3 regions of the Actinoplanes sp. NPDC023936 genome follow, and region 2 is predicted to be linked to each of the others. Evidence: riboswitches for the same ligand, from Rfam matches in the RefSeq annotation. Region 2 holds a riboswitch; each other region holds the start of a gene.
What was found. A riboswitch is a leader RNA that binds a small molecule or an ion and turns the genes downstream of it on or off. The one in region 2 is predicted to bind cyclic di-AMP.

Region 1 (4,272 bases), on a different contig from region 2:
CGAGCACCGGAAGGTCGGCCGCGCGCACGTCGACCCGCTCGGCCAGCCCCAGCGCGGTGACTCGGTAGGCCATCACCTGTGCCCGATCCACGTTGATCATGCGCACCTCCGTGCGGCGTGTGCTCTGACTTCCGGCTCGTGCGGACGGTGCCGAGCGGACCATCCGCGTTGGTTGCGATGCGGGTGTGAGTCGCGTCCCCGTGGCCCTGATGGTGAGCGGGTGGCGGCTAGGTGCGACGACCGTACCGCCGGGATGCGACATTTTTCAGGCGTTCGGTGCGGGTGGCGGCGCGGCCGTCGACGAGCTCCCAGGTGTCCAGCCGGCTCGGTCCGTAAGGTCCTTCCTGGTGGATCGGAGGTTCTCCGGTCAGCCAGTAACCGCACCGACGGGCCACCGACGTGCTCGCCACGTTCGCTGGATCGATGCGCAGCAGGAGGCGGCGCAGGCGGAGCGTGTGGCACGCGTACCCGGAAAGCAGTGAGAGCGCCCCCGACGCGAGCCCGCGCCGGCGGTAGGGGTGACCCACCAGATAGCCGAGCTCGGCCTCGCGCAGGTTGGGATCGACGGCGAAGAGCAGCACTTCGCCGACCGGGAGCCCGCCGTCGGCGGTGATGGCGAGCTGGATCCGGCTGCCGTTGGCGCGTCCCTGGTGGGCACGCTTGAGGTACGCGCGGCCGGCTTCGGCGTCGAAGGGTGACGGCATCGGCGTCCAGCGCGCGATTTCCGGCTCGTCCAGCAGCGCGACCAGATCGTCCAGATCGTCTGGACGCCACTCGCGCAGGATGATGCCGGTTCCCGTCAACCTCAGCGGATAGGGCAGAGGGTCGGCGGTCACCCTCCGAATCCTGCCCACAAAGACCCGGTTAGTGCTAGTCGCGATCGATATTTGGTCGGCTTCTCGATACCGCTCTTGACCAGCGCTCAAGAAAGTATGTGGCGTTTGCCGGATCTTCAGTCAGGCGAATCCGTCTCACAATTTGCGCGCGGCGATCTCCATCCCGGCTGTTCGCAGACGGTCGACCAGCGCGTCGCCAATGGCAGTCGCCGGGGTCAGCACACCTCCCTCCGATGCCGGTAGCTTGTCCCGATCCAGCGCCAGGGCCAGCGCCGCCTCGCCGAGCATCACCGCGGTCGCCGCGTAACCTGGATCGCCTTTGGCCCGGAACCGCGACGTGTATCGCGCCCTGCTGCTCGTCGTGGTGAAGATGTCGATCGTGAAGTGCCCCGACTGCTGACTCTGCTCGCTCGGGCCGGCACCGGGTTTCGGGAGCACCCGGTCCAGCACGAAACGGATCGGGGGCACCGTCAGACCGAGGACCAGGCCGCCGAGCGCCACCTTCGTGCCGAGGGCCAGCACCGGTGACAGCGGCGACGTGCCGACGCTCATCACCTCGCGGTAGCGGAAACGCCGTCCGTAGGCCCAGCCGCGAAGAGCGTTGCTGCGCCGCACCACGCGTGTGTTGTAGGACGCCATCACGAACGGCGCGAGATGCCCGCGCAACGACGGATCCACTTCGGAAGCCGGGAGCGTGATCATGTCTTCCTGACGGCCGAGGTCCGGCTCGGCCTCACGGTCGGGACTCAGCGAGTACGGGCTGGCACCGATCCGCCGCAGCCGGCGATCCTTGGCCATCACGTCGATCTGGTTGCGCATCGAGTCGATCGTGCCGCCGCTGATGCCGGCCCGGATGCTCGTCACCACCAGCGTGGTGTCGGTCAGCTCGCCGGCGCCGTCCGCCTGCACCAGCGAGTGCAGCACGTGGACCCCGATGTCGGACGGGATCGAGTCGAACCCGCAGGAGTGCACGATCCTCGCCCCGGTTTGCCGCGCCAGCTCGTGGTTCTCGTCGATGCTGTCCCGCGCGAACAGCACTTCGCCGGTCAGGTCGACATAGTCCGTGCCTGCTTCGGCGCACGCGTGAGCGAGCACCCGGCCGTACTTCGCATAAGGACCGACGGTCGTGATGACCACTCGGGTGGAGGAAGCCAACGCACCGAGGGCGGTGGTGTCAGCGGCGTCGGCGACCACGAGTGGCCAGTCGACGTTCAGCCGGGAACGGACGGCTTCGAGCTTCTGCTGTGACCGTCCGGCGAGGGCGATCCGGGTGCCGGCCGGCGCGAATCCGGCGAGATGCCGTGCGACGAGGACACCGACGAAACCGGTGGCGCCATAGACGATCACATCGAAGTCGCGCGCTTGATCGCTCATGGCTGCCGATTGTGCACCCTCCGTGGAGAGTGCGCAGCACACCACAATCCTCCTGGTAGGCGGGTCGGAAAAAATCTGCCGAGTTATCCATACAAGCTCGGATCAAAGGGTTAATTTGGTGTAACAGCTCCACCGGACCCGGATCCAGGCGTAAGCGCGCCCGATCCGTCCGTGGACTTCCGTCGGTGGCCCGCCTGAGCGGGCACCGTGGCCGGAACGCCGAATCCTGCCGCCGACCACGGATCACAACTCGAAGGCATGGAGCGGGGGACCCACAAGTTCCTCGGCGCTCACGCGTCTTGGGGTGAAGCCGCACCACGCGGCCGGGCCACTCTGCCCGAACCCGACAGCTGACCTCGCAGGCGTGGAGGACAACTGAAATGGTGCAAATCCGAAAGCAGGTCCATCTCGCGTTCGGTGTAGCCGTCGCTGGTCTCGTCGGCACCGTTGGCCTGCTGGGCCCGGCCGCGCCCGCACAGGCTGTGTCGTCCGAGGTGAACTGGGACGCCATCGCCCGCTGCGAGTCCGGCGGCAACTGGCGCATCAACACGGGAAACGGGTATTACGGCGGCCTCCAGTTCAGCCGCGGCACATGGCGTGCCTACGGCGGTACGCGTTACGCCCGAACCGCGAACCGCGCCACGAAAGTGGAGCAGATCCGGGTGGCCGAGCGTGTGTTGCGGGGACAGGGAATCGGCGCTTGGCCACACTGCGGCAAGCGAGCGAACGTCAAGGTGAGCCGCAAAGCGGTCCGCAAGTCTCCGGCGCGTGTGGTGCGGCCCACTGTCGATCGGGCTGCTGCTGATCGGTCCGCTGCTGATCGGTCCGCTGCTGGTCGGCTCGCTGCTGGGCGGGGCGCTGCTGGGCGGGGCGTTGTGCTTCAGAGCGCGACGGCCACGCCTCGGTCTGGCACGCGGACCTATGTCGTCCGGAGAGGGGACACCCTCGCGCGCATTGCCAGCCGGCACCACGTTGCCGGAGGCTGGCGCGCCCTCTACCGCTTCAACGACGACGTCCTCAGCAGCCCGCACCGCCTTTTCGTCGGTCAGCGGATCAAGCTCTGAGCCGGCCCGTGGAGACGCCGGGCGTCCCGGTCGGGGCGCCCGGAGCGTGGTCACTCCGGCCGTGTGAACTCCGGCTGGTCGAGCACGCGCAGCCACGTGCCGTCCGGCTGGCGGCGAGCGACCTGGGCTCGGGCGCCCGAGCCGTCACTCGGGGGCGTCGAAGTCAGCGCCAGGTCGCCGCTGATCAGTGTGGGCAGCGGCGGCTCGGGCTCGAACTCGGGCATGTGCGGCAACAGGTCGGCCCACAGTTTGCGGATCGCCTCGCGGCCACGCGTCTGGCTGCCCGGCGGGTAAGCCATCACGGCATCCTCCTCATACAACATGGCGAGCCCGTCGGCGTCCTTCGCGTTGGCGCGCTCGACGAACAGCCTGGTCAGGTCCTCAGGGCGGTGTGCTTGCTCGGTCATGGCTTCAGTTTTCCGGAGGTCCACCCACAAGTCCAACGCATAGTTCTTCTGGCAACCATTAGAATTAGTCATGGATCTGCGTCAGCTCGAGTACTTCGTCACGGTCGCCGAGACGGCCAACTTCACCCGCGCCGCCGAGCGCATGCACATCACCCAGTCCGGTGTGAGCGCACAGATCAAAGCCCTGGAGCACGAGCTCGGCACCCGGCTCTTCGACCGTGCGGGACGTGTCGCCCGGCTCACCGACGCGGGGGAGGCGGCACTCCGGCACGCTCGCGCGGCGCTCGACGCCGCAGCCGACCTCCGGGACGCGATCGACGACGTGCACGGCCTGGTCCGGGGTCGGCTCGTGATCGGCATGGTGATCGGGTGCGAGGTGACGCCCCTTTTCGACGCCTTTGCAGCGTTCCACCGGGAACACCCCGACATCGAACTCGAACTGGTGGAAGCGAACTCAGACCAACTCGTCGCCGGCATCCGATCCGGCGACCTAGATTTGGCGCTGGCCGGGCTGGCAGGCGAGCCTCCCGAACACCTCGCGAGCCACGTGATCGCGAGTGAGCGGCTCGTCGCGCTGATCCCGCCGGACAG
Region 2 (4,272 bases):
ATCCCCTCGATGGCGAGGGTGGGACCGAAGACGTCGCCGTAGAAGCGGGCGAACGCGCTCCATCCGAGCCCGAACTGGAACTCCTGGACCAGGCCGGTGACCACGCCGACGGCGAAGGTGGCGATCAGCAGCTTGCCGACGAACTTCGTCAGATGCAGGTATTTCTCCCGAGACGTCCGCATCCAGGCCAGCTGCAGCCCCGCTGCGGTCGCGGCCAGGCAGATCGACAGCGGCACGAACAGGTAGTGGTAGATCGTGACGACCGCGAACTGCAGCCGGGTCAGGTCAAGCACGTCCACGGGTTCCCCCAACGTAGTACGACGCTTCGTAGTAGATACTACGTCGTGTAGTACGACAACCTGACGTAGGCCTCCCGTAGGATGGAACACATGGCGCCGCTCTCGAAGAACCCGCTTTCGAAGACCTCGCTTTCGAAGACCTCGCTCTCGAAGAACCTGGGCGACCTCGAGCGTGAGGTCATGACGAAGCTCTGGGACGCGCCGGAGCCGCTGACCGTCCGCCAGGTGCACGAGCTGCTCAGCCGTGACCGCGACCTGGCGTACACCACGGTCATGACAGTGCTCGACCGGCTCGCCAAGAAAGGCCTGGTCACCCAGCAGAAAGCGGACCGCGCCTACCGCTACGCCCCGGCGCAGACCCGCGAGGAGATGACCGCCGGCCTGATGTTCGACGCGCTCAGCGCCACCCCGGACCGGGACGCCGCGCTGGCGTACTTCATGGGTCAGCTCCCGCCGGAGGCGCTGGCCGCGGCGATCAAAGCGGCAGCCGACCGGAAACCGTGACAGCGCTGCTGCTGGGCGCGCTGGGTCTGACCCTCTCGCTGATCGCGCCCGGCATCCTGGCCAGGGCGAAGTGGCCGGACCGGGCCCCCGTCGCCGGCGTCCTGCTCTGGCAGGCGCTCACCCTGACCGCGGTGCTCTGCGCGCTCGGGGTGGTGCTCGCCGCCCCGGAGGAGGTGACCCGGGCGGCCGGCGCGCGCCATCCGGAGACGGTGGTCGCGCTCGTCCTGTCGCTCGCCATCGCCGCGACCATCGTGATCCGGCTGCTGATCTCGCTCGCCAAGGTGACCTCCCGGGCCCGTGCCCGGCGGGCCCGGCACCGGACCCTGGTGGATCTGCTGGACCGGGTGGAGCGGCGCGACGACATCAAGGGTGGCGAGGTGCGGATCCTCGACGGCGCGCTGCCGATGGCGTACTGCGTGCCCGGCCGCCAGCCGCGGGTGGTGCTCAGCGACGCGGTGCTGCAGGTTCTCGACCGGGACCAGGTGGACGCGGTGCTGGCGCACGAGCGCGCCCACCTGCGGCACCGGCACGAGCTGGTGATGGAGTCGTTCACCGCCTTCTACCAGGCGGTGCCGAAACTGCTGCGCAGCCGGGTGCCGCTCGACGCCGTACACCTGCTGCTGGAGATGGTGGCCGACGATGCCGCGCGGCGCCGCACCGGGCCGGCGCCGCTGCGGGCCGCGCTGGGTCGTCTCGCCGATGCGCTGCCGCTCGCCGAGGGGGTGCTCGCCGACGGGGCCGCGGGGGAGGCCCGCCGGCGGCGCCTGGCGCGCCTGGATCTGCCCGAGAGCCGGTCACTGACGGTCGCCGCGAGCGCCGCCGCGGCGGGTCTCCTGGTGCTACCCACAGTGATCTTGGTGGTGCCGTGGCTGGGGCGCGCGATTAACACCTGGCCCTTTTAGCCACTCTCCGTAAGGGAAATGGAGCGCACGGTTTCGCCACGCGGACGACCTTTTCTTCCGCGTTCCGTGACCGGTACGGTGGTTCCCGGTTCGGTAGCCCCCCAATCGTCCACCCGGCCGATCTGCCGAGCCGCCGCCTAAACGCCGAGTGCTTCGAGACCGAGTGCCTCGAGAGACAAAGCGCGCCGGGGACCCAGGTAGTCCCGGGGTGAAGCCGCTCCCCCCGAGCGGCCGGGCAGCTTCCCGCCCGAACCCGTCAGCTAACCCGGTCGGCGGTCGAGTGGGAAGAAAGGACAACGCACCTAAGTGAAACGGAAAGGCCTCTTACGCGGTTTGGTCTGCGTAATGGCCGCGGCCGGAATCGTTCTCACTGGTCCCGCCGTTGCCCATGCCGAGCCCACGCCGGCAAGCGTCGAGAAGCAAATCGACGAGCAGTGGAACAAGCTCGAGCCCGTCATCGAGGAGTACAACTCGGTGCACGCCAAGCTGAAGAAGCTGCGCAAGCAGCAGTCTTCGCTGGAGAAGACGCTGAAGCCACTGCAGGTGAAGGTGGATGTCGCCATGGCCCAGGTCCGGGGCATGGCCGTGGACGCGTACATGCAGGGCCCGCCGAACGCGTTCAACGCGATGGTCATCAGTGGTTCGCCGACGTCGCTGACCGAGAAGCTCGCGCTGCTCGACCAGCTGGCCCAGCACCAGACCGAGTCCATCGAGCACGTGGCGCAGCTCCGCGACAAGTACGCGGGCGACAAGGCCAAGGTGGACCAGCTCGCCTCCGAGATCGCCGTCCGGGACACGGACCTGGCGTCGAAGAAGAAGGCGATCGAGAAGGAGATCAAGGACCTCCAGAAGCTCCGGATCGAGGCCTACGGCACGGCGAACGCCGACGACGGCGCGCTGCGCACCGGCCCCTGCCCGGTCACCTACACCAACGACAAGGGTGGTCGCGCGGCCCAGCGGGCGTGCGACCTGATCGGCAAGCCCTATGTCTTCGGCTCCAACGGCCCGAACAGTTACGACTGCTCGGGTCTGACGCAGGAGGCGTGGGCGGCTGTCGGTGTTCACCTCGAGCACTACACGAAAGACCAGTGGGGCTCGACCAAGTCGGTCAGCCGGGACGAGTTGAAGCCGGGCGACCTGGTCTTCTACTACTCCGATGTGCACCACGTCGCCATCTACATCGGCGGCGGCAAGGTGGTGCACGCACCGCACACGGGCGACTACGTGCGGATGGCGACGATCGACCGCGGTCCCATCGCGGGCTATCGCCGGCCAGGTTAGGAATCGCTGACGAAGATCGCCCCTCGCCGGAGTGCGGGGGGCGATCTTCGTTTGTCCGGCCTCAACCGCGCGCTTTTCCGCCCGGCGGATCTCACCCGTGCCGCAGTACCCGCCGGGCGGCGAACTCGGCGGGGGCATAATCGCCTGTCATGAGCGACCCCTTGATCGACAGCCTCACCGCCGCGGTGCAGGCCCGTCCCGACGACCTCCCGCTGCGCCTGCACCTGGCCGAGCTGCTGGTGGCCGCGGGCCGGGGCGCGGAGGCGATCGGGCATGCCGCTCAGGTGCTCGCCCGCGAGCCGGGCAACGCCACCGCCCAGCAGCTGATGGGCCGGGCGCTCGGAACCACCCCGGCCGCTACCCCGGCGCCGCCGGCCGAAAAGCCGGCCGAGCAGCCGGTCGCGCCGCCCTCGGCCGAGCCGCAGCCCTCGGCCGAGCCGCCGGCTGCGCCGTCGCCGGCCGCCGTCGACTGGTCCGCCATGGAGCAGCAGTTCGGCGACGTCGTCCCGCCCCGGTTCACCCACACCGGCGAGCCGGACCCGGTCCGGGGCCACCAGGACCGGGTCTTCGACGTCGAGAGCTCCACGATCACGCTCGCCGACGTCGGCGGCATGGCCGACGTGAAGAAGCGCCTCGAGGTCTCGTTCCTCGGCCCGCTGCGCAACCCGAAGCTGCGGTCGCTGTTCGGCAAGAGCCTCCGCGGCGGCCTGCTGCTCTACGGCCCGCCCGGCTGCGGCAAGACGTTCCTGGCCCGGGCGGTCGCCGGTGAGATGGGCGCCGCGTTCATCTCGCTCAGCATCACCGACGTGCTGAACATGTGGGTCGGCAGCTCGGAGAAGAACCTGCACGACCTGTTCGAGTCGGCTCGCGGCCACGCGCCGTGCGTGCTGTTCCTGGACGAGATCGACGCGCTCGGCCACAAGCGCAGCCAGCTCCAGTCGTCGATGCGGACCGTGGTGAACCAGCTGCTCACCGAGCTGGACGGGGTCGAGGGCGGCAACGACGGGGTGTTCGTCCTCGCGGCCACGAACGCGCCCTGGGACGTCGACTCCGCGTTGCGGCGGCCGGGACGCCTGGACCGTACCGTGCTGGTGCTGCCGCCGGACCGCCCGGCCCGCGCCGCGATCCTGGAATTCCACCTCCGGGACCGCCCGGTAGCCGGCGTCGACCTGGACCAGGTCGCGGCGGCCACCGAGCACTACTCCGGCGCGGACCTGGCGCACCTGTGCGAGACCGCCGCGGAGTACGCGATGCGTGACTCGATCGCGTCCGGCGAGATCCGGATG
Region 3 (4,272 bases), on a different contig from region 2:
GAGCCGGACGGCCAGGTCGTAGGCGCGGTCGCCGGTGATCAGCACCGGGCGGTTGCGCAGTGGTGAGAAGTCGACGTCGTACAGCCACGAGGTGTCGAAGCCGTCGGGGTCGCGGGCGTTGATGGAGAGCAGTGTCGGCGCGTGCTCCGCCATGTCGAACGCCTCCAGCCAGCTGGCCGGGTTCTTGGCGAGCAGCAGCCGGATGTTGCGGCCGTCCCGGTCGACCTGCGCGTACCGCCCGGCGATCGACGTCACCCGGGAGAGCCGGGGCAGCGCCTCTATCGGGCGCACCCCGAACTCGGCGGCGACGGCGAGCGCGGTGGCCGCGTTGCCGATGTTCACCTTGCCGGGAAGCTGAAGTTTCACCAGGTGCCAGTCGCCGCGCGGGTCGATCACGCCCTCGTCCTCGACCGACCAGTGCGCGCGGGGCCGGCGCAGCGGGCAGCCGGTGCACCACCAGTCGCCGTTGGCGCGCTCGATCGGATGGCCGCTCTCCGGGCAGACGAACGAGTCGTCGAGCCAGCGCTGGCCGGCGCTGAACCAGGTCACCTGCGGGCTGCTGCTGGCGGCCCAGACGACCATCGGGTCGTCCGAGTTCGCCACGACCTTGATGTTGGGGTGGCTGGCGAGCGTGGTCTTCCACAGCTGCGCCATCATCGCCACCTCCTTCGCCCGGTCCAGCTGGTCGCGGGAGAGGTTGAGCAGGGCCACCACCTTGGGGCGGGTGGCCTCGATGACCTGGGCCAGATAGTGCTCGTCGACCTCGAGGACGGCGAACGGGGTGTGTCCCTCTTTCGCCAGCGCCGAGGTGTGGCCGGTCGGCATGTTCGCGCCGAATGAGTTCGTGGCGACCCGGCCGAGCACACCGACCGCCGCGGCGGTGAGCCGCGTCGTGGTGGTCTTGCCGTTGGTCCCGGAGACGAGCGCCACAGCCCGGCCGGACGAGAGGTGGGCCAGCAGGTCGGGGTCGATCTTGAGGCCGATCCAGCCGCCGATGACCGAGCCGTCGCCGCGTCCAGCAGCCCTGGAGAGCGCCGCGGCGGTCTTCGACGCAGTGGTCGCGACCTTGGCGATAAGAGGCATCTTCCCGTCCGTCACGCCAGCGAGGGTACCGGACCGAAAGGTTACGTCGAGTTGCCGTCCGGTCAAGATCGGATGCGACTTGTGTTTGTACCGCTCTCAACGTTTTGACATGGGTTCCGGGTTGGCGGCCGAAGAATTGTGTGTTCTGTTTCACCCGTAACCTTCGACTGATCGTGTTCGGACGACCCCAAGGGGTAATGGCATTTGTCTCCGGGCGGTAACAAACCGGACACCGACATGTGTGCCAATTACTGTGCGTGACATTTTCGGCCCTGACGATCACGCGGAAGGTCGGGTACCAAGGTTGGGCCGGGTGCAAACGCATCCGGCTCGCACCAGCCCGGCCCACGCCGAGCCCTGCCCCGAGCTGGACGGTGCGACCACCGCAACACCGGAACCACACACAAGGCATCAGGGGGCAGGGACGGGGGACCCATAACCGGCCGGTTCAGCTCCACACCGGCCTCGGGGTGAAGTCGCCTAGCGACCGGGCACACCTTCCCGCCCGAACCCGACAGCTAACCTCGCAGGCGTGCCGGAGGGATATCTCTACCGTGCACGAACACAGTTCGCGCCGTGGCAGCCGCGTGTCTCGCGGCGCCGGCACAGTCGCACTGTCTCTGGGTCTCTGCCTCTGCGCCGGGCAGCTGGTCACCGCGTCTCCCGCGGTCGCGGCCAGCACCACCCCGGTCGTCAAGGTCGCCGCTTCCGCGGCGGCCGCGAAGGTCAAGCCCAAGCTGACCGCCAAGGCCAGCACCCGGAAGCTCCCCTGGGGCTCCACCCTCAAGGTGACCGCCAAGGTCATCGACCCGCGTACCGGCAAGGTCGCCAAGGGCACGGTCCGGCTCCAGGGCCTGGTCGGCGGCAAGTGGAAGACGTGGGACACCGAGACCGTCAAGAACCAGAACGGGACGGTCACCCTCAAGTACGCCCCCAAGAACACGTACTACATCCGGACCCTCTTCACGGGCTCCGGCTTCAGCACCGCGAGCACCGGCAAGACGAAGATCACCGTCAAGGCCAGCGGCGCGAAGATCCTCGCTGAGGCGAAGAAGCACAAGGGCGCCCTGTACAAGTACGGCGCGTCGGGCCCCAAGCGCTTCGACTGCTCGGGCTACACCAAGTACGTCTACAAGAAGGCAGCCGGCAAGTCGCTGCCCCACAAGGCGAACTCGCAGCAGAAGTACGGCAAGAGCGTCAGCAAGAGCAAGAAGAAGGTCGGCGACCTGATCGTCTTCCGCAACGGGTCGTACGGCTACCACGCCGGCATCTACGCCGGTAACGGCTACATCTACGACTCGCCGCACACCGGCGCCCGGGTCGGCAAGCACAAGATCTGGAGCAAGAACTACGTCGTCCGGCGTCTCGTCGCCTGACGTCTGTAGTTGGGTGTCGCCTGTAGTTGGGTGACGTCTGTAGTAAGTAAGGAAGGACCGGCACGCGGCGTGGTGGCGCCGTAGCCGTTGATCACGCCTGTGGGGTGTGGCCCGATGATGGGTCACGCCCCACAGGCGTTTCTTTTTCGGGTACGGGTGACCCCGTTCCCCGCCGCAGACGAGCCGTTCCCGTGAGTCCGCGCGGCCGGGTGGGTGGTCCGGGCCGTCCGGCGGGTTTCGCTACCGGTGCATGGGCACGCGCTACGGGCTCGCCGGGTGATCGCCGGCGGTTCGGGCGGCCCCGGGTGGGCGAGCCGTAGCTCAGGCCTGTGATCAAGGGCCTGTTGCCTGTCGGGGCTACGGCTGGCGATGCCGGGCCGTAGCTGGGGCCTGTGATCACGGGGTTGTTGCCTGCGCGGGCTACGGCTCGCGGCGCCGGGCCGTAGCTGAGGCCTGTGATCACAGGGCTTTTACCCGCCTGGGCTACGGCTCGCGGGGGTGGGGTGGCGCGGTACCTGCGTGGGCTACGGCTCGCGGGGGTGGGGTGGCGCGATACCTGTGTGCGCTACGGCTCGGGATTTGGCGGCTCCGTTTTGCTCCACCTGGGGGGCTCACTTTTGCTCCACCTGGGGGCTCCACTTTGCTCCACCTTTGCGGTGAAGGGTGGCCTCCCACACTTTGAACAGGGAGCTTTCGGACCGGCTGGGCTCGATGTCGGAAACGAGACTCCGTCGATCATGGTTCGGCCCTCCACTTGGGGGCACCGCCTGTGAACTGGGAATACGTCCGCGAAAAGGGCTCGCGAGCGGCTCCATTCGGGTTGCAGGTGGAGGGAAGTGGAGTAGAGTGGGGCGCAGTGGCAGGACCGAGGAAATGAACCGGGACTGTCGGCCCGAGTTGACAGGCGAGACCGCTCCACCGCGAAGGAGTGCGACGCCACGGCAAGGGGGGTTGGCCGATGTTCCTCGGCACGCACACCCCGCGCCTGGACGAAAAGGGCCGGCTGATCCTCCCGGCGAAGTTCCGTGATGAGCTGGCGGGAGGTGTCGTGATCACGAAGGGGCAGGAGCGCTGTCTGTACGTGTTCCCGATGCCGGAGTTCCAGCGCATCGCCGGTCAGCTCCGTGAGGCGCCGGTGACGAACAAGGCCGCCCGGGCTTACAGCCGGGTGTTCTTCGCCAGCGCGCACGACGAGGTGCCCGACAAGCAGGGCCGGGTGACGATCCCGGCGCACTTGCGGGAGTACGCGAGTCTCGGCCGCGACCTCGTGGTGATCGGGGCGAGCACCCGGGTCGAGGTCTGGGACAAGCAGGCCTGGGACGACTACCTCACGGCGAGCGAGGAAGAGTTCGCCGACATCGAGGAGGGGGTGCTGCCCGGCGGACTGTAAGGCGTGGCACCTCGGTGGCCGCAACGCGGCCCGGACGCCACTGCCGCCGTACTGCGAGATCTCCAGCCGCTCCCGCTCCTGGCGCCTCTTCCCCGGCGCCAGGCGCGTGTCCGGGGCCGGCCGTCCCGCTATGGGACAGCCCGGCACGGGACACGAGCGGATGGGGATCTGGCGGTACGGACGGGCGGCCGGGCCGGTACGGCGAACGAGCAACACCTGGGTGAGACGCGAACGGGCAGGCAATGGGGGTCGTAATGGGGGAGCCGCGAGGCACACACGTGCCGGTGCTGCTCGAGCGCTGTCTTGAGTTGCTCGCTCCCGCACTGCAGTTGCCGGGCGCCGTCCACGTCGACTTCACGCTGGGTCTCGGCGGGCACGCCGAGGCAGTCCTCGAGCGGTACCCGGACATCGTCCTGGTCGGCC

Region 1: it holds a riboswitch for cyclic di-AMP, as region 2 does, so the genes downstream of both, AB0F72_RS27860 (transglycosylase family protein) here and AB0F72_RS22345 (NlpC/P60 family protein) in region 2, are expected to answer to the same signal.
Region 3: it holds a riboswitch for cyclic di-AMP, as region 2 does, so the genes downstream of both, AB0F72_RS23725 (NlpC/P60 family protein) here and AB0F72_RS22345 (NlpC/P60 family protein) in region 2, are expected to answer to the same signal.

The regions. Positions count from the first base shown of each region.
Region 1 covers NZ_JBEZZR010000025.1:87,128-91,399, reverse strand. The annotation lists gene AB0F72_RS27875 (crosslink repair DNA glycosylase YcaQ family protein) at 1-100, opposite strand, end outside; gene AB0F72_RS27870 (GNAT family N-acetyltransferase) at 228-836, opposite strand; gene AB0F72_RS27865 (saccharopine dehydrogenase NADP-binding domain-containing protein) at 972-2,210, opposite strand; cyclic di-AMP (ydaO/yuaA leader) riboswitch at 2,418-2,590, shown strand; gene AB0F72_RS27860 (transglycosylase family protein) at 2,591-3,274, shown strand; gene AB0F72_RS27855 (nuclear transport factor 2 family protein) at 3,325-3,681, opposite strand; gene AB0F72_RS27850 (LysR family transcriptional regulator) at 3,752-4,272, shown strand, end outside.
Region 2 covers NZ_JBEZZR010000017.1:29,438-33,709, forward strand. The annotation lists gene AB0F72_RS22330 (cytochrome ubiquinol oxidase subunit I) at 1-299, opposite strand, end outside; gene AB0F72_RS22335 (BlaI/MecI/CopY family transcriptional regulator) at 390-803, shown strand; gene AB0F72_RS22340 (M56 family metallopeptidase) at 800-1,705, shown strand; cyclic di-AMP (ydaO/yuaA leader) riboswitch at 1,860-1,995, shown strand; gene AB0F72_RS22345 (NlpC/P60 family protein) at 2,051-2,986, shown strand; gene AB0F72_RS22350 (AAA family ATPase) at 3,136-4,272, shown strand, end outside.
Region 3 covers NZ_JBEZZR010000019.1:27,823-32,094, forward strand. The annotation lists gene AB0F72_RS23720 (MurT ligase domain-containing protein) at 1-1,083, opposite strand, end outside; cyclic di-AMP (ydaO/yuaA leader) riboswitch at 1,463-1,631, shown strand; gene AB0F72_RS23725 (NlpC/P60 family protein) at 1,671-2,459, shown strand; gene mraZ (division/cell wall cluster transcriptional repressor MraZ) at 3,418-3,849, shown strand; gene rsmH (16S rRNA (cytosine(1402)-N(4))-methyltransferase RsmH) at 4,092-4,272, shown strand, end outside.